Regions from separate parts of the Clostridium swellfunianum genome, predicted to be linked through region 3. Evidence: riboswitches for the same ligand, from Rfam matches in the RefSeq annotation. Region 3 holds a riboswitch; each other region holds the start of a gene.
What was found. A riboswitch is a leader RNA that binds a small molecule or an ion and turns the genes downstream of it on or off. The one in region 3 is predicted to bind cyclic di-AMP.

Region 1 (4,907 bases), 500 kb from region 3:
CATGTCTGAAACCATGTTTTCCATGCCTTTACCTGGCTTAAGTGTTATTCCGCCGCTGTCAAAGGTAACTCCCTTTCCAATAATTGCAGTTATCTCCTTGCTTGAAGAATCGCCAAAATACTGAAGGGCTACTAGCCTAGGACTGTGAAGGCTGCCCTTTCCAACATATAAAATAGCGTTCATTCCCATCTGTTCAAGCATGTATTTATCAATTATTTTTATATCAAGGTTTCCCTCTTTTGCTATGTTTTCAGCTTGTTGTGCTATGTATTTAGGAGTTACATAATTTGAAGGCAGGCTTACAAGGTTGCGGACGAAGTTTACAGAATTTCCAACTATAAAGCCTTTGCTTATTTCATCCTTGCAGCTTGATATTACATTCACCTTTTGAAGCTTAACATTAATTTCCTTTTGCTTAATGCCCTTAAATTTATAAAGAGACAATTCTAAAACTTGTCCTATATTATATCCGAAATCTTCCCTAAGATTATCTAGTATATCTAAGTCTTCAATGGAGTTTTTTATGCTTTTTACAGCACTGCCTAAAGCTCTCATGAGCTTTACAGAATTGAATTCCTCTGTGGTGCCAAGTCCTAATATAAATACTTTTTTGTAATCGCACTTCCCCAAGGTATTTAATATTTCCAGTTCTTTTAAATCTCCACTATTCTCAGAATAGGCAAGTATTTCTCTTATTTCCTCTGGATATTCCAATGAAAAATTTTTAAATTTAAAAATCAATAAATTACTATAGAGTTTGTTGTCGTTTACACCTAGCATAATAAACCCTCCCAATCCTACATAAAAATTGATAATCTTATGCGTTTACAATTTATGTCTTCTCTAAAATAATAACACATTTTCATAAAATTGTTTATATTGCTTTTGCTAATTTTTTAAAGAAAAAATGTACAGTTAAAAGGATTTTAAAAGGCTTTGTAGAATTTAAATATTCAAGAGGTGAATTTATGTTTGATATGAATGTTAATATTGATGATGATATATATATTAGAAGCGTTAAAAAAGAAGATGTTGTTTCTATTCAAAAATGGATTAATAATCAAAATTACAACTTAAATGACAAAGAAAAGCCACTAGGGCTAAAAGAGATATATGAAAGATTTTTAGAGTACTATGTAAGTGAAGGAGAATTCTTTTTAAAGATAAATAAGGGTGATGCCTTAATTGGAATTTTAAAAGGAAGGATAGAATTTAAAAATCCTAATGAGGTTTGGATTTGGTATTTTTTAATAGATAAGGAATGTAGAAATAAAGGTATAGGCAGCAAAATAGTAGAAGGTGTTGAAAATTATTTTAATCAAGGTTTTGGCATATATGATTTCTACTGTGGAGTTTGCGAGCAGGATACAAAGTTTTTAAGGTTTTGGAACAAAAACGGCTATAGGCTTATGAGAATATCTAAAGGGTTCTTCAAGGTGGATGAGCAGTATAAAGATATGATGATTTTTAAAAAGGAATTATAATTTAAGGCATAATTGGAAAGTATACCCTAAAAGTTGGTAAATTATTCATCAATATGGTCAAACTTAATTGACATATAAACCTTTAATAAATTATAATGAAAATATGCTGAATCCTATTTTAGGTACGGAGGAACCGTCATATTGGGGTTAATCTGATAAATTTAAATCAGTAGGGAACCTTCACCCGAACCCGTCAGCTAACTCCGGAAGCAAGAAGGGGGGGAACACGAATGAAATTCTCTAAAACAAAACCATTTATTTTTGTTGCTACTGTGATGGCTGTCGCATTAATTTCAAAGTTCACAGCTTATGAGGTTAAAGCAGATGCAGCTGTTAAAGATCAGCCAAGTGTGGTTGTTCGTTCAGCTAGCTTAAACTCGGACAAGACTATAAAAGTTCCAGAGAGAAATGCACAAAGGGAGAACAGAGTAACCAGTACAACTAAGAAAACTACCTTAAACAGAGGTGGCAGCGGATTAAATCAGGCAGGACCAAAAGCTCCTGAAGGAAGCAACAATGTAGTAGCTTACGCTTATAAATTCTTAGGCAAGCCATACATATGGGGTGCTTCAGGACCTAATGCGTTTGATTGTTCAGGCTTTACTTCATACGTTTATAAAGCGTTTGGTGTTAGCTTGCCTCATCAGTCAGGAAGTCAGTATGGTTATGGTAAATCAGTAAGCAAAAGTAATTTAGCTCAAGGAGATTTGGTGTTTTTTAACACATACGGTTCAATATCCCACGTTGGAATTTATATTGGTGGCGGAAGATTTATTCACGCTGGAAACTCCAGAAGTGGAGTTATAGTCAGCAGTTTATCTGAAGGCTACTATGCATCTCGACTTGTAGGTGCGAAAAGAGTATTAAAATAATGGTTGGTCTCGGCAAAATTTGCCGAGTTTTTTTTATCATAAATTTGTCCTTCCATAAATAGTATTAAATATAGTATGGTTCTGTGATTTTAATGGAGGGATATAAAATGAAGTACACAAGATATGATATGAAAAGAAAAAACAACGGCAATTTAGTTTTAGGACTAGTTCTGTTTTCTACACTTGTATTTGCATTTTTAATTGGTACTGTGGTATCAAATGTTTTTCTGAAAAATTCGGCTAGAAAAGATGAGGTTATAAAGCCTCAAAATGCTGTTGATGTGGCTAATAAAACCGAAATAAAAGGCAAGGTTAAATATATAGCAGTTCAGGGCGGGAAGTTTAGAGAAGCTCCGGGAGTGGAAAAAACAAAAAATGCTTTAAGTACCTATGGAAATCCATTTACTATTCAAGATCCAGATGGGACAAGAGTGCTGCTTGGGATATATAGTGAAGAAGAAGCTTTAAGCAAAATAAAGCTTTTAACAGAAAATAATATAGATAATTCCAAAATGATATTTGAATTAGGCGGCTCAGGCGATGCTTGTGATGAGGCTATTGCTGCGGCCATAGGTGCAGAATTGGATGTGCTTTCAAAGCTGAGCGAAAAGGATGTACAGTCTGTAAATAGCAGTGAAATTAAAGAATGGCTTAAAGGCTTAAAAGATGTAGATAAAAACAGCAAAAATTTTGCTTTACTTGAAGAATTAAAGGCGCAAATTAATGGACTTCCTGAGAAGCTTGAAAAGGAGAAGGCTCCGGAGTACTATAGTTTTTTATACGGATATATGAAAAAGTTAGCTGGTAAATAAAAAATAAAAACACCTGTTTTCAGGTGTTTTTATTTTGCCAAAACTGCCATTATAACCTAAATTTCTAAATAATTCTTAAATAATCTTCTAAATACTTGTTTCTATTTTTATATAATGTTAAACTATAGACGATGTATAACAAGGTGGGGGATAATATTGAGAGGTTCGGAAAAAAGTAATGGATTTTTAATTTTCGTCGTTCTTTTAGGCGCAATAGGGGGGACGCTTCTTGGTGATGTGCTTGGTGCAAATGTAAAAGCATTGAACTTTCTAAGAAATGCTTACTCTGTTGGTACAGCTAAACCACTTACGTTAGATTTAAAAGTTTTAAGTCTTTCCTTTGGAATTAATTTTAGTATAAGTTTGATGTCTATAATTGGCATAATTGTGGCAATAATACTATACAGGAAGCTTTAGTAGAATTAGGAAGTGATTTAAATGAATATTGTTTTAGCATCAGCTTCAGAAAGAAGACAGGAGCTTTTAAAGAGAATATTAGGAAACTTTGATATTATAGTCAGCAATTTTGATGAAGATACTATAAAGTTTTCGGGCGACCCTGAGGAATATGTAAAAGCTTTAGCTTATGCTAAAGCAAACCAGGTTGCAGAAAAAATGAAGTCTGAAAGTCTTGTTATCGGCTCTGATACAATAGTTTACCAGGATGGTAGGATACTTGGCAAGCCAAAGGATTATAAGGATGCCTACAGTATGCTGAAAGCCTTAAGCGGAAGTTCCCATAAGGTTTATTCGGGTATTGCAGTTGTGAACTCAGCTTCGAAAAAAATAATAACTGCTGCAGTTTGTACAGAAGTTTTTTTTTCAGAGCTTACAGAGGAGCAAATCAAAACATACATAGAAAGTGGCGAACCCATGGACAAAGCAGGCGCTTATGGAATTCAAGGAAATGGCGGTGTTTTTGTTGAAAAAATTCATGGTTGCTATTATAATGTTGTAGGACTTCCAATAAATAGATTATATTATGTGCTTAAGGAGATGGGGGTAAATCTGTAAAAGGAGCTACTTAAATGGAAAAAGCACTTAGAATTATGGATTTGCCAGAGAGTGAGAGACCTAGAGAAAAGCTTGTAAGATATGGAGCAGAAACCTTATCAAATGGTGAGCTCCTTGCTATAATACTAAGAACAGGCAACTCAAATGAAAACATAGTAAATTTAAGCAACAGAATCTTAAAGGAAACAGGAGGCTTAAATGGCCTTTTAACCACAAGCTGCGAGGATTTTCTAGCTTTAAGAGGTATTGGCGAAGCTAAGGCCGCACAGCTTTTAGCGCTGGCTGAAATATCTAAAAGATTTAAATCCTTTAAGTCTGGAGATGAATATAAAATCTCACAGCCAAAGGACGCAGCAGAGCTTCTAATGGAAAGCATGAGATATTTAAAACAGGAATGTCTTAAAGTAATTATGCTTAACACTAAGAATATAGTAATCACAGTTAAGGATGTTTCACTTGGAAGCCTGAATTCTTCCATAGTACATCCAAGAGAAGTATTTTCCGAGGCTGTTAAAAAAGGCAGTGCTTCTATTATAATAAGTCACAATCATCCTTCAGGGGATCCAACTCCAAGCAGCGAGGACATTAATTTAACCCACAGGATTAAAGAGTGCGGCAAACTGCTTGGTATTGAGCTTTTAGATCATATTATTATAGGAAATGGCACTTATATAAGCCTTAAGGAAAAAGGCATTTTGTAATTTGAAAGGAGATTTTTTAAATGG
Region 2 (4,907 bases), 1.1 Mb from region 3:
CCTCCCAATGGGGAGACAGCAAATTGGTACTTCCTAATTATGAAGCAGGAAGTTATGGTCCAGTTGAAGCCAACGAACTTCTTACTAAAGATAGCAGGCAATGGTGGAACTTATAGTTCATGGCGACAATATAGCTTTTTAAAAAGTTATATTGCTGCCTGCAAGCAATTTATAGCAGTTAGCATTTTATTTATGCTGCAACAATAATTAATGAGGTGTTGTATTTGAAAAAGAAAATATTAACGGTCTCCTTAGCACTTTTGGTACTAGGAGCAGTTTATACAGTACAAAATTATACAAAAAACATTGGTGATGACAGACAGAATACAAGTACTTCCACTGCTGACAGCAAAACAGCTTCTCAATCACCTGCTGTTTCACAGCTTAAGCCTGAAGCTGTGAAAATAAAATCTGTGGACTTCACTCTCCCTGATTTAGATGGTAAGGCTGTTGCTCTAAGCGATTTTAAAGGCAAAAAGGTTATGCTTAATTTCTTTGCAACTTGGTGCAGACCTTGTTTAGAAGAAATGCCTGACATGGAAAAGCTTTATCAGGAAACTAAAAACAGTGATTTAGTTATCTTAGCTGTAAACCTTGGTGAAGATGCTGAAACCGTTAAAGATTTTATGAAAAAGAACAATTATAATTTTCCTGTGCTTTTGGATCTAAAAGGTACCGCTGCCGACAAATATAGTGTTTCTGCAATACCAACTACTTATTTTTTAGATAAGGATGGTAATATTATCCCTTTTGAAGATTTAATAATAAAAAGAAATGTAACACGAAAACAAGGCGCAATGTCCTTAGATGAAATGAAGACATATATAAAGAGTTTAGACAACAAATAGATTTTTACAAATTTCAAGATAATTTAAAGCAGATAATTTTTTATCTGCTTTTTTAAGTTATAATATACATAAGATTTCAAGCTCGGCAGCATATCAAATACTATAGTATATATGATGAAAGAGGTGAATAGTTTGGCATCAAAAAAGCTTTCTGATAAGCTGGCTAAAAAAAGAAGGCTGGCACTAGTTTATTTTGTTCTACTAGTTTTTTTCTTAGGACTAGCATCACGGTTAGTTTATGTCATGATTTTTGATACAAAAAAGCTAAGACAGGTCGCAGCATCACAATGGACAAGCAAAGACACTCTAAATGCTAAAAGAGGAAATATTTTAGACAGAAATGGGAATAACTTAGCTGTTAGTGCTGACGTATATAGAGTGGATTTTGACTTAACAAGCCTTCGCACCACTCTTAAAGATAAAAAAATTGATAGTGACAAATTTGCATCTGACTTATCTTCTATATTAAGCCTTAAGGAAGAGGATGTCCATAAAGCTTTAAACAGAACTCTCGATAACGATTTGCCAGCCAGCTGGGCTCCACTAAAAAGAAGAGTTGAAAAACCAGAAGCTGATAAAGTTAAGGCTCTAAAAATATTTGGTATATTAGTTACTTCCGATACAAAAAGATTTTATCCAAGTAATAATTTTATCTCTCATGTTATAGGTCATATAGATGATGATGGAAAGGGTGTTTCAGGAGTTGAATCACAGTATGATAAGGAACTTGCTGGGGAAAAAGGTCAGCTTGTTTACACTAGAGATAGTGCCAGTAATCAGCTTTTCTTTGAAGATTCCAGGTACACAAAACCAGTAGATGGAAAAAATGTTATACTAACTATTGACGGGGTTGTTCAAAAGTATGCTGAGGATGCTGCCGATAAAGCTCTTAAAGAAAATAATGCTAAAGGTGTTTCTATTATGATTATGAATCCCAAGAACGGCGAAGTTTTAGCTATGGTAAGTAAGCCAGATTACAATCCTAATGCTCCAAGACAAGGTGCAAAAAATAATGATGAACTTTTTAACATGTGGAAAAACAGACCTGTAACTAATTTATTTGAACCAGGTTCTATATTTAAGGTAATTACAGCCGCTGCTGCCATGGAGTATGATACAAGCAAAGAAGATGATAAATTTATTTGTAATGGAAATTCAAAAATATCTAACAGGATAATTAACTGTTGGGAGCTAGGAGGCCATGGAACTGAAAATTTTGTTGATATCTTAAGAAACTCCTGTAATGTTGGCTTCATGGAAGTTGGGAAGAAACTTGGCAAGGAAAACCTTAATACTTTTATAAAAAAAATGGGCTTTGGTGAAAAGACGGGCATTGATCTGCCCGGAGAGGAAAAAGGCATAGTGTTAAATCCTAGTAAAATGAACGATGTAGATTTAGCAACAGAGTCCTTCGGTCAAAGCATATCAGTAACTCAAGTTCAGTATATGGCTGCATTTAATGCTATTGCTAATGGAGGAACTTGGATAAAGCCTCATATAATGAAAAATATCGCACGCTACGACGATGGTGGTAAACTTGTAATAGATAAATCCTACAGCGATTTTAATAAAAAACAAATTTTAGATACACACTTAACTCAAACTTTAAGAGGATATATGGAAAAGGTTGTTTCTAAGGGTGTTGGTTCAAATGCTTTCATTAAAGAATTAAACATAGGCGGTAAGACAGGAACTGCCCAAAAAGCTGAAAATGGAATTTATAAAGACAAGAAATACATATCCTCTTTTGCAGGTCTTGCTCCATATGAAGATCCAAAAATTACTTTGATTGTAACAGTTGATGAACCGGATGAATCCAAGTATTACGCTGGCCAAACAGCCGCACCTGTGGCAAAAGAGTTATTCAACAATATATTCAATTATTTAGCTATTAATCCTAAAATACTTAACTAGCATTGGAGAAGATATATATGAAAATAAGTTTTTGCGATTTTAATGAATATAAAGATGAAGTAATTAAAATTATAAAAAAAAACTATCCTGAGTTTGAAACGTCAGTTAACAGATGTATCTATAGCTGCGGTGACTGTGCAAGAAAGCCTATCGCAAGAATTAATGGTGAACTTTTAGTAGGTGAAAACACTAATGATTTAGTGCAGAAAATAATTGAATATAGTAAGAATATTTAAAGCTACTGTGGTATAGAATATGCTTCTATACCACAGTATTTATTTTTTCTTAAAATACCTCTTTAAGACTGTAATGAATATATTACCAGTATCATTATTAAAAGGATTGCTTTATAATATGAATTTGTATAAAATAAAATTAGCCTAATGTTTAAACAAACAGCGGAGGAGATTTTTCCCTGGGGTGAATCCATTATATTTTGGTAAGGATGCTCTCGTCCTGAACCCGTCAACTAACTTCGCAGGCCAAAAGAGAGGTGCACCTATGAAAAAATCTATAGCGATAGTTATAAGCTCATATTTTGTTTTGTCTTCAGCAGCTATTTCAATAACAGCATATGAAGCGAGAACTGAGAAGCTTAAAAACAACAGCATAGTCTTAGCATTAAATGAACAGCAGAATAATACATACGAAGAAGAATCAACTAAAACAGTTGAACAATCAAAGCCTATTACTTTAGAAAATAATACTGTTTTAACTGCTACTCTTACACCAGACAATACGAAAGAGCTTCAAACCAAGTCTGCCGCAGCTAATAAGCAAGCACTATCAAGAGGTGGAAGCGGTCTTTCAAAGTCATCTGAGAAATCACCTGAAAAGCCTGCACAAAAAGAAACTGCTCCTTCTAAAGGTTCAGTAGAGCTTTTAGATTGGTGGAAACAGGCCAAAAATGTTTTTAAGATTGGAACTACTGCTGTAGTTCAAGATGTTCGCACAGGAAAAACCTTCAAAATTGTAAGAACAATGGGCTCAAATCACGCAGACTGTGAAGCTGCCAGCAAAGCAGATGCAGATATAATTAAAAGTATTTGGGGTGGATTTTCCTGGGATGTAAGACCAGTGATTGTTAATGTAGGTGGAAGACGATTAGCAGCTTCTATGAGTTCCCTGCCTCATGCAGGTATTGATTCAGCTCCTGCCTTTGCAACGGTCAACAACCGTTCTGAGGGCTATGGTAAAGGTGAAAATCTTGATGTAGTTAAGGGTAACGGTATGAATGGTCATTTTGATGTGCACTTTTTAAACAGTACTCGACACAAAGATGGACAAGTTGACTCAAGGCATCAAGCTGCTATTAAAATTGCAGCAAAAAAATAAGGCATGACGAATGTTATGCTTTTTTTTATTGTAATTAATACTAACCATTTTCAGTGTATAAACCATTTCTTAAATTTTTAATACTCTCTAACTATCCAACTATTAAAATTAGAGAAGGCATTTGCCTTCTCTCTATTTGTGCTCTTGATACAACATTTTATTAATAGTAGCAATAACCTCATTCGCATTGGACAGGCCATCTGTGTATACAGCAATAATATACGGCTTAGGTGCATAAACTATCCCAACATCATTTGCAAAGGACCCATAGTTACCTATCTTATGAGCAACAATCTCCTTTGGCACGTAAGCATCTAACCTGTCATGAAAAACTGTTGTTTTCATAATTCCTATAAGTCTTGTGTAATACTGATTATTGCCTTTATTCTCATAAAGCTGCTTTAAAAATGTTAATCCTTCATTTGGCGTTACTAAATTTTCCACTGGCACTGTATGTCCTACCTTTTGTCCAAAGCGCTTCTTCATCTCAGTTCTGCCTATTCTTCTCATAATCATATTTGTAGCTATATTATCAGAATAAATTATACTATAGTCACTTAAGGTTAAAAGTGGTATAGGATTTGTTTTGTCCTTTCCCTGAAGTATTCCCGTACCTGCTTCATAATCAGCCTGAGTATATTTAAGAGCTTCATTAATATCAACTTTTCCTTCCTTAACCATATCAAAAAGTACCATGTTCATTTGCACTTTAACTGTGCTTGCTGCTGTAAAATACTTGTCACCATTGATTGAAAAGCCTTTTCCATTTTGTATGTCATAATATCCAATTCCTACTTTTGAAACATTTTT
Region 3 (4,907 bases):
ACAAAAATATATAGAAGTATTAATATTCTAAGACTAAAGAATAGGGGGATAAACAGTGAGTGTTAATGATATAAAAATGCCGGACAATATAATGGATAATGTGGAAAAGAAATTAAGAACCCATATTAATGCTAAAAAGAAAAGAAGAAACTTGTATGCAGCTTCATTAGCATTAATATTGGCATTAGGTTTGCCTGCTTCAGTATTAGCATATAATAATTATGTTAAAAACGTTCCGTACATCCAAGAGATTGATTTAGCTAGACAGAATAATACCATATCCAAGCTTGATGCAACTTTTAAGTATAAGGATGTTGAATTTAAATTTAAGGAAGCTGTTGCTGATGAAACAGGAATGGTCATTTTGTATGAGGTGTCCGACCCTAAATATTCTATTAAAAGCATGAACTTAAAAGATATAGAAGTACATCCGCCTATCAGTTGGGGCTATTCCTATGCCACAAACGATGAAACACAAAAGGAGAAGGTTTTTCTTACTGAAGTCAGGGGAGATACTTTCATTCATATGAAGGATAATCCAATTACTATTAAAATAGATAAAATCATCAATAGCTCAAAAGATAAAGAAATAGCTGTAGATTGGTCATTAAAAATGCAAGTACCTGTGCAAAGGTCTAAAATTATACCAATAAATAAAGAGTATAAATTAGAACTTGGAACTATGAAGTTAAAAACCTTAAATATAGGTGCGCTTAAGACCTATATTGATTATGAATTTATATCTATTGATAAAAATAAAATTAGCTTTAGTCCTACTTTCGCATATAGAATTGATAATATGAATACTATAATTTCTAGTAATATTTTAGACAATAATACTGGTATGGATTTAACTAATACAGGAGAAGAATTTAAGTCTTTGTATTATTCTACGCCTAAAGAGATAGGCATAACTCTTATTGGTGCCTCGGTTAACTATAAATTTGATGACAGTGAAAAGTATTATATTGATAAGACTAAGCTTCCCATGGAATTTGATTTCAAAGGGGAGAAAGGTCGTGTAGTTTCTATGAATGAAAAGGATGGTTATGTAGAATATATATTTGAGTTTGATAAGTCTAATAGAAACTACTCCTATATAAATTTCATATTTGGAGAGTCCTCACAAAGCTCTACTAATTTTGAGGATATTAAATTTATAAATCAAGATAATATTGATAAACTTTATAAAGAATTATCAAAAAAAATACCTGGTTTTGAGAAGAAGTTTTCTAGCTCTAATTTTAACAAAGGAGCAGTAAATCTTAAAGTTACAGTGCCTGAGAAAGATTCGGGTAGCTTTACAATATTTAATGCTGATAAAGAGATTCTTCTTAACCTTGATGAAATTATTATTAGACCTTAGATTTAGATACTATAATTTCTGAGTGCCACTAGCGCACTCTTTCTTTTTTTAGATAGGAGAAATTTTGTCTGCAAGTAAAATTGACTATAAGCAGTTTTTATGTAATAATTATTTCCAGTATTAATTTAAAAATTAAACAATATAATACAGATGTACCGCTTAAGGTAATAGGAGGGATTAAAGTTATGAAAGAAGTTATGGACAATAATTTTAATGAAGAAATATCAGCAGACAGTGTGCCAGTAGTAGTTGACTTTTGGGCGCCATGGTGTGGACCTTGCAAAATGTTAGGACCAGTTCTAGAAGAACTTGATCAAGAGTATGCCGGAAAGGTTAAGTTTGTAAAGGTAAATGTAGATAATAACCCAGTTACTTCACAGAAATTTAAAGTTTCAAGCATACCAACTGTTATGGTATTTAAAAATGGAGAGACCGTTGATACAATGGTTGGATTTAGACCAAAGGCAGCAGTGAAAGAATTAGTTGATAAACATATTTAAATAAAAAACTCTCAGGATTGATTTCCTGGGAGTTTTTTAGCCTTATTTATTTACTGCAAAGAAGACATGATTTCCTATTGGTTTAATATCCTTCTTCTTAACTTGCTTCATCCAAGTATTAGTAGCAATTTTAGGATTGTAGAAAAAAACTGCATTATTAGTTGGGTCTTTGCCTTTTAGAGCATCCAAAACTGCCTGATAGCTCATTTTGTCTGGAATCACATCTATTTCGCCATTTTTCAAACATGAAAATGCCGCCTTTTGTTTTATAACTTGCTCTATAGTTTTTGGGAAACCAGGAGCTTCTAATCTATTAAGTATAACTGAAGCAACAGCTACTTTGCCATCATAAGGTTCTGAGCGGCTTTCGGCATAAACTATTTGAGCCATCAAATAGACATCGTCTTCAGTGATTCTTATTTCTCTATTTCCTACACTAAATACTTCTATTGAACCAATTTCTTCCTTGTATAGGTCGCAGTCTAATTCCTCCGCTGCTTTAACGGTAGACCAAGGTATTGCTAAAAAAATACATAGCAATATAAAGCTGAATATATACTTTTTCATTAATATCCTCCCTTTTGCCAACGGGGTTAGCTGACGGGTTCGGTAAAGGCATAACCTACATAAAATGATTCACCCCAAAATATTGGTTTCCCCGCGTTATAAATTTAAACTTAGGCTAATGGTATTATTCCACCATTTTTAAAATTAATACAAATTTTGATAAAAAAATGGCATACTATTTATAGTATGCCAGATTATAGTATTACTACTTGTTTGATGATTGTCTAAATTCATTGTAAGCTTTTATAAAGTCGTTATAGTTTTTTGTTATACTACTAAACTTAGAAACTGGTTCTGCATAGAGCTCCTTTAACTTATCCGAACTTAAAGCATTTCCTGCTAGTTTTTCATTGTTAGCCGAATAAACAAAACTTTGAAGGTAATTATCAAAGCTCTCTAAAATATTACTAAATATTTTGTATGAACCTACTGCCTTTGAAGGAACAGTAAGACTTGCAAATTCCTGCTTAATTGAAGAAAGATCATCCCTATTTTTTTCAGCAAGAGCTACAATATTATCTGTATTTCCTTTTGCATCTCTAACTTTAGACATTTCAGCTGAATAATCAATATTTATTGGTGTAAACTTTGCCAATAGGGCGTCTAAACTGTTTATATAATCTTGGTTTTTGCTTTGAGTTATTTCATTGTCTCTGTTTAGTTTAACAAGTTCATTTACATATATGGAAGTATATTCGACGAGCTTGTTTCCGCTATCAGTTAGCCCAACCTTAAAATTCTTTATATTTACTAGAGAGTAATTTTGAACTGCCTTATCTTTATATTTTATAAGGTCCTCTCCTGCCTTCTCCAGGTCTTTTCCGTTTGGGTTTTTAATGATAGCGTCTATTTGCCTAAATATTAGCATATTGTTGCTAATTCCATTAATTAAATTTTCATGATCTTTCTTATACTTATCAGTAGCTGTCATATTATCAAGTAATTCTTTTTGCTTAGATAGCACATCAATTTTAGGTGACAGTTCAGTTCTTGCCTTAACGGAGTCAATTGCTTGTCCGTTTAATAAGGAAGAAACGCTGCTGTTTACCTCATTTATTTTGTCTATTACGGCTTTAACTTCTTTCTCGTAAGAATTTGAGGACTTATTAATAATAAAATAATAAGTACCGTAAAAAACCCCTGAGGCTAAAAGTACAAAGGCTAAAATTCCTATTATAATCATTACTACACTATTATTTTTTTTGTTCAATATTATTTCCCTCCCACTGCATACACTATCCTAAAAGAGTAAATATGAGTTGATATTATATTATTCTAGGCAACAAGTCAAAATTCCTTCTGTAAAATAAATTTTATATTCTTGTGCTTAAATTTGTGCTATATTTTGTTCAACAATACAATATATTGGTGTATAATTGTAAATGGACAATTAATAATAACCTTATGTAAAGTTTTTTTCAATAAATAATTTGTAAAATAAATAACCTGGGAAAAGGAGGGAGAAAGTTGGCAGAGGGTTTAGAAGCATTAATAAATAGTTTGAAGGTGTTGGATGTGTTTTCAATACTGGATATAATTGTGGTATCATACATTTTTTATAAGGGGTATATGCTTATTAAAGAAACAAGAGCGGTTCAGCTTCTAAAAGGAATTTTACTTATACTTCTTCTAATACCTGTAAGCTCTATTCTACATTTGACAATGCTTAAATGGATTGTTGAAAAAACAATAACTATCGGAGTTCTTTCTATTATAATTATATTTCAACCAGAGATAAGAAGAGCATTAGAGCATCTTGGTAGAAGTGCCTTTAACGATATGCATCTCATTGAGGATGATGAGACTATGGAAAAGGTTATAACTGAAGTTGCTGATGCTGTTGAAAGTTTAGCCAAGGAGAAAACAGGTGCTCTTATAGTTATAGAAAATAGAACTGGTCTAGGCGAGGTTATAAGTACAGGGACAAAGCTGGATGCGGCTGTTTCTTCAGCACTGTTACAAAATATATTTGTTGTTAATACTCCTCTTCATGACGGAGCTACTATAATAAGAAATGATAAAATTGTGGCAGCTGGCTGTTTCCTTCCGCTTACAAGCAGCGACAGTATAAGCAAGTCTTTAGGTACAAGGCACAGAGCTGGAATAGGAATATCTGAAAACTCTGATGCACTAACAATAATTGTATCTGAGGAGACGGGTGTTATATCTTTAGCGGTAAATGGGAAGCTAACAAGAAATTACACTAAAGAACGATTGATGGATATATTAATAAGAATTTTAAAGAGCAGGCAGACTAAAAAATTGACCTTTAGGGAGAGGGTGATGGTGTGGATCAAAAAAATACGTGGATAATAAAAATATGTTGCGTAATTGCGGCTTTTTCCCTATGGCTTTATATAATAAACGAAACCAACCCTCAGAAAACTGATAAGATTCAGGTACCCGTTTATTTAACAGGAATAGAAAGCATAGAGCAGCAGCAAAAGCTTAAGATAATTCCACCAGCAGAAGCA
Region 4 (4,907 bases), 890 kb from region 3:
TAGTATCGCCCCTAAGCCTACACCTGTATATTTCCCATAGGAACTTTTAGAAAGAAAGAGTCCGTAAGAGATGACAAAAATACAATTTCCTATCATTATAAAAGGTATAAAAGGTGCCATGGCTGGCTTTAGTTGTCCAACTAGAAGTGCTGTTAATGGGGTTAATACTCCAACTGCAGTTCCATAAAATGTACCGCAAAGATATGTAACCACAAGCAGAACGGAGTTAATAACCGAACCTACAAGAAGTTGGTTAATTCCTGGAATTTTGCTTCCTATCAGCTGAAAAACTATAGCAGTAGCCAACAGGATTGAACTTTGTACTAAACAAATAACATTTTTATTTTTCATACTACCCCATCCTTAAATAAATATTTCCAGTATTAGTATATCACTCTTGCAAAAAAGTGTAAAACAAAAAGTGTACACCCCAAAAGGTTGTACACTTTTATTTTAATATGAAAATACCATATTTCCATCTCTTAACGCTACTGTCTTTGACCATAACCATGTATTCTTTGTGCTGTCATCGAAGTAAAATTCCGCACCATTAGTTGGGTCGTAACCCCTCAAAGCATCTAGAGCAGCTTGTCTAGCTGTTGTTGAAGCTGACTTGTTAATCCAACCATTTACTACAGGAGTAAACTGATAGTAGCCTCCTGATTTTTGATAGATTACATCTCTAATAGTGTTTGGCCAAGCTGAACTTTGAACTCTGTTTATAACTACAGCACCTACCGCAACCTGTGATTTATAGGACTGACCTTGAGCTTCTGCTTGAATTAGCCTTGCGAGAAGGTCCAAGTCGCTTTGGGTGTAAGGTACAACGCCTTTGCTAACAGAGGAAGCAGTAAAAGAACTTTTCCCTGGTATAACTAATACTTGACCAGGATATATATAATCTTTCCAGTAGTTATTTGTATTTCTTATTGAGTTTATAGTTACTCCATATTTTTTAGCAATTAAATAAAGAGTATCTCCACTTCTTACAGTATATTTTCTATCTGGAACATTTAGTAATTGTCCAGGATAAATTAATGAATTTGATAATTTGTTGTTTGTCATTAACTCGTGTGTTGTTGTATTAAAGCTTCTGCTTATTGTGTAAAGCGAATCGCCAGGAGCTACCTTGTAGGTTGCTGCCTTGGCTACATGTGATGAGAATAGAGTTAACCCTAAAGCAAATAAAGTAACATTTAATATCTTTGATTTTATCATAGATATATCCTCCTATATGCCTCCGAGGTTAGTTGACGGGTTAGGGTAAGAGGTACCCTGCTCAAACTACGAACTTCACCCCATAGTTATCCCCCGTACTCCTTTTAGGAGATTCGGCTTGATGGTTGTTATTGTAACAAAGGATTTTGAGTATATCTATAGAAGATAGGTGGCAGGACAGGCATATCATGGTACAACTTTGCCCAAATATGCATAAACAATTATATAGAGTAAATACTAACTATAAATAAAGAATATATAGTTATAAGGAGGATAAGATCATATGGATAGCAAGTCACAAATAGTAAAAGTAAAAAAGAATCAAGATGGAGATATAACAGATGTAATGCTTGATAACGGTAATGTGTATTCAATCAATGAAGCAATAACTATGACAAGAGAAGGTATAATTCAAGGGGTAAATGTGGGAAAAGCAAGAAATGGTAGAGAATATCTACGAAGCAACCCAAATGACAGAGAAGGTGATAACCTAGATAACATTCCTACATTCTAGTGTGTACATAAGACTTTTTTCAAAATAATAAAAAAGGATAGACTGAATCTATCCTTTTTTATTACAGTAAATTTAGTTTGATTAGCTCTATTTCAAGCTGCTCTGAACTTATAAATTGAACTGCGTTAATACCAAGTTTTTTAGCTCCTTCGATATTAACCAGGGTGTCGTCTATGAATAAACTCTCTTCTGGAAGAATAGATAGTGTGCTAAGCATATGTTGGTAAATTTCTCTGTTTGGCTTTAGCAGTTTTATTCTTGAGGATATAATCATTTCATCTGCAAGTCTGAAAAAAGGATATCTGTTGTAGACTATCTCAAATGCTTTAAGGTGAAAATTAGAGAGTAGTACTATCTTATATCCATTGATTTTTAGCTTTTTCAAAAGGCAGACAGTTCCTTCAATAGGTATTAAAATATTATGCCAATCTTTCATAATTTCTTCTATTTGCATTTTATGACCAGCATGTCTTTTAGAGAAAATTTCTATTGCTTCTTCATCAGTAATGCTTCCTTTGTCAAGTTCAAGCCATTCGTCAGTTGTAAATATAGCTGAATGAAGTTCACTAGCTAAAGTTTCGTCTTTATATTTTTTTAGAAGATATTCCTTGGGATTAAATTCTAAAAGAACTCTCCCTATGTCGAAAACTATATTTTTTATCATGTTGCATCATCCTTTCGGCTATAGACATTTTTATAGTACCTTATTTTAGCAATTTATTCAACCTTCTTGCCCAATGCTGGAATTTATAATTTAACTTTGGATAAAACTATTTTAAAATGATTTAACAGGAGAATACTGATATGAGAGACAATATTAATGAATTTATGAGAAGAATGAACTCATTAAATGAAAAGGAATATATGTATAACTTGATTGCTTATGGAATTGCCCCTACTGTTTGCGGCTACAAGGCTTCAACTCTTATTAATCTTTCAAGCAAGTATAAAAACACCTATAAACTTTGGAAGGAGAATAAGGAGGAATTTTTAGACAGAGTACCTTTAAAGCACTTTGAGCTGAAAAGGACTAATGATTCATACAGTATTTTGTTCTATGATGAAGATAAATTGAACGAAACATTAAAGAAAAAAAACTGTACTAAATTTTTAAATAATTTTGGATATAAGGAAAAAGATAGCCTTATAAATTTTCTTCATGTATTAAAGGCAAGGTATAAAGAAGGGTGTCCTCATGAAGTTGGTCTATTTTTGGATATACCTCTTGATGATGTTCTTGGATTTATAAAGAATGATGGGAAAAATTATTTATACTGCGGCTATTGGAAAGTATATAGTAATGTTGATGGAGCAATGAAAACTTTCAAAAACTATGACTGGTCTAAGAAAGAAGTTATAAATCTTATAGCTGGGGGGAAAAATGCCTTTCAAGTATTTAAGCTATTAGAAGAATATAAGTTTATTGCTGTATGTAATTAGTCACAATTGAAACAACATAAAAAACTGTTTTAACTCATAAGCCTATAAGTATATTAACATTATTCTATGGAAACATAGATGTAGAAATTTATTAGAGGAGTGTGATAATCATTGGAGAATTTTAAATTTTATAATCCTACTAAACTTATATTCGGAAGAGATACTGTTAAAAATATAGGACCAGAAGTCAAAGCTGCTGGAATAAAAAAGGTTTTGCTTCTTTATGGTAAAGGCTCTATATTTAAAAATGGGGTTTATGATAATGCGGCGAATTCATTAAGAGAAAATGGCGTTGATTTTGTTGAGCTGGGAGGTGTCAAAGCAAATCCTGTTTTATCAAAGGTTTATGAAGCAGTTGAAGTCATAAAAAAAGAAGGTGCAGAGGCTATAGTTGCTTTGGGAGGTGGAAGTGTTATTGATACTTCAAAAGCAGTAGCTGCAGGCTATTATTACAGCGGGGACATATGGGATATGTTTGAAGGAAAAGGGCGAGTAGAAAAGGCTCTGCCAATATATACAATACTAACACTTTCAGCCACTGGCTCGGAAATGAATTCTGGAGCAGTTATAACTAAAGAGGAAGAAAAGAAGAAATGGTCCTTTGGATCTCCTTATACATTCCCTAAGGTTTCCATAATTGATCCCACAATACAGTTCTCTCTTCCTAACAATCAAACTGTTAACGGGGCAGTGGATGCCATGAGTCATACCTTTGAACTTTATTTTGATGGGACAAAAAACAGTGATATGCAGGATGAACTTTCAGAGGGTATAATTAGAACAGTGATGAAGCATGTTCAAATATTGCTTGAAAACCCATCAGATTATGCTTCAAGATCAGAACTTGCATGGTGCTCAACACTTGCTTTGAATGGAGTGAATGGCATTGGAAGGAATGGTGGAGATTGGGCATCACACGGAATAGAGCACTCTTTAAGTGCCTTTTATGATATAGCTCACGGTTCAGGACTTGCAATAATATTCCCCGCTTGGATGAAATACGTTTACAAGGAAGATTTAGATAAGTTTGGAAGGTTTGCAGAGAAAATATTTAACATTACCTTAGGTACCCCTGAGGAAAAAGCTTTAAAAGCTATTGAAGACTTAAGGGATTTCTATAAAAAGATAGGAGCTCCCATAAGCCTTAAAGATATAGGGGTTAAAGCCGAAGACCTTGAAAAACTAGCAGACAACGCTGCTATGTCAGCTCCTATGGGAACTTTAAAGAAGCTTCAAAGAGAAGATATTTTTGAGATTTATAAGATAGCCTTGGAATAAACAAAGGGTGGGCAGATGCTCATCCTTTTACTATTTTGCGGTTTTTCATCTTAATTACCAATGGTTGCATGTTTTTTAAATTGATGTATCATTAATATTGTAGTAAATTAAAGGGGATGACAGAGTGAAAAAATTAAGGTTTATAAATACTGTTAAGAATTTTGGAAGCAGCAATTTTCATGCATTAACTCACAAAAACTTTAGATATTTCTGGATTGGACAGTGTGTTTCTCTTATAGGAACCTGGATGCAGAACATAGGTCAGTCCTGGCTTGTATATACCTTAACTGATTCTCCATTTTTGCTAGGTCTTGTGGGAACTATTCAGTTTTTACCCGTAACGATATTTTCTTTGTTTGCTGGAGTTGTTGTTGATAGGTTTCCCAAAAAGAAAATACTTATAATAACACAATCTATATCAATGCTGCTTGCTTTTACACTTTCTTTATTGGTTTTT

Region 1: linked by a shared signal. The riboswitch ahead of NBE98_RS11315 (C40 family peptidase) and the one ahead of NBE98_RS13880 (cell wall hydrolase) in region 3 are both predicted to bind cyclic di-AMP.
Region 2: linked by a shared signal. The riboswitch ahead of NBE98_RS08270 (hypothetical protein) and the one ahead of NBE98_RS13880 (cell wall hydrolase) in region 3 are both predicted to bind cyclic di-AMP.
Region 4: linked by a shared signal. The riboswitch ahead of NBE98_RS09120 (LysM peptidoglycan-binding domain-containing protein) and the one ahead of NBE98_RS13880 (cell wall hydrolase) in region 3 are both predicted to bind cyclic di-AMP.

What each region holds. Positions count from the first base shown of each region.
Region 1 is NZ_JAMOFV010000006.1:2,385,643-2,390,549, reverse strand. It holds gene NBE98_RS11325 (leucyl aminopeptidase family protein) at 1-780, opposite strand, end outside; gene NBE98_RS11320 (GNAT family N-acetyltransferase) at 969-1,484, shown strand; cyclic di-AMP (ydaO/yuaA leader) riboswitch at 1,579-1,711, shown strand; gene NBE98_RS11315 (C40 family peptidase) at 1,715-2,356, shown strand; gene NBE98_RS11310 (hypothetical protein) at 2,464-3,168, shown strand; gene NBE98_RS11305 (DUF4321 domain-containing protein) at 3,325-3,585, shown strand; gene NBE98_RS11300 (Maf-like protein) at 3,607-4,182, shown strand; gene radC (RadC family protein) at 4,197-4,883, shown strand; gene NBE98_RS11290 (rod shape-determining protein) at 4,904-4,907, shown strand, end outside.
Region 2 is NZ_JAMOFV010000006.1:1,811,733-1,816,639, reverse strand. It holds gene zwf (glucose-6-phosphate dehydrogenase) at 1-116, shown strand, start outside; gene NBE98_RS08285 (TlpA disulfide reductase family protein) at 225-848, shown strand; gene NBE98_RS08280 (stage V sporulation protein D) at 972-2,762, shown strand; gene NBE98_RS08275 (DUF1450 domain-containing protein) at 2,780-2,998, shown strand; cyclic di-AMP (ydaO/yuaA leader) riboswitch at 3,130-3,260, shown strand; gene NBE98_RS08270 (hypothetical protein) at 3,264-4,097, shown strand; gene NBE98_RS08265 (serine hydrolase) at 4,230-4,907, opposite strand, start outside.
Region 3 is NZ_JAMOFV010000006.1:2,882,753-2,887,659, forward strand. It holds gene NBE98_RS13865 (RNA polymerase sigma factor) at 1-66, shown strand, start outside; gene NBE98_RS13870 (DUF4179 domain-containing protein) at 56-1,366, shown strand; gene trxA (thioredoxin) at 1,552-1,866, shown strand; gene NBE98_RS13880 (cell wall hydrolase) at 1,909-2,433, opposite strand; cyclic di-AMP (ydaO/yuaA leader) riboswitch at 2,434-2,560, opposite strand; gene NBE98_RS13885 (hypothetical protein) at 2,639-3,643, opposite strand; gene cdaA (diadenylate cyclase CdaA) at 3,901-4,746, shown strand; gene NBE98_RS13895 (CdaR family protein) at 4,722-4,907, shown strand, end outside.
Region 4 is NZ_JAMOFV010000006.1:1,988,291-1,993,197, reverse strand. It holds gene NBE98_RS09125 (ECF transporter S component) at 1-351, opposite strand, end outside; gene NBE98_RS09120 (LysM peptidoglycan-binding domain-containing protein) at 454-1,218, opposite strand; cyclic di-AMP (ydaO/yuaA leader) riboswitch at 1,221-1,347, opposite strand; gene NBE98_RS09115 (DUF3892 domain-containing protein) at 1,502-1,732, shown strand; gene NBE98_RS09110 (HAD family hydrolase) at 1,794-2,396, opposite strand; gene NBE98_RS09105 (DUF3793 family protein) at 2,537-3,172, shown strand; gene NBE98_RS09100 (iron-containing alcohol dehydrogenase) at 3,284-4,450, shown strand; gene NBE98_RS09095 (MFS transporter) at 4,575-4,907, shown strand, end outside.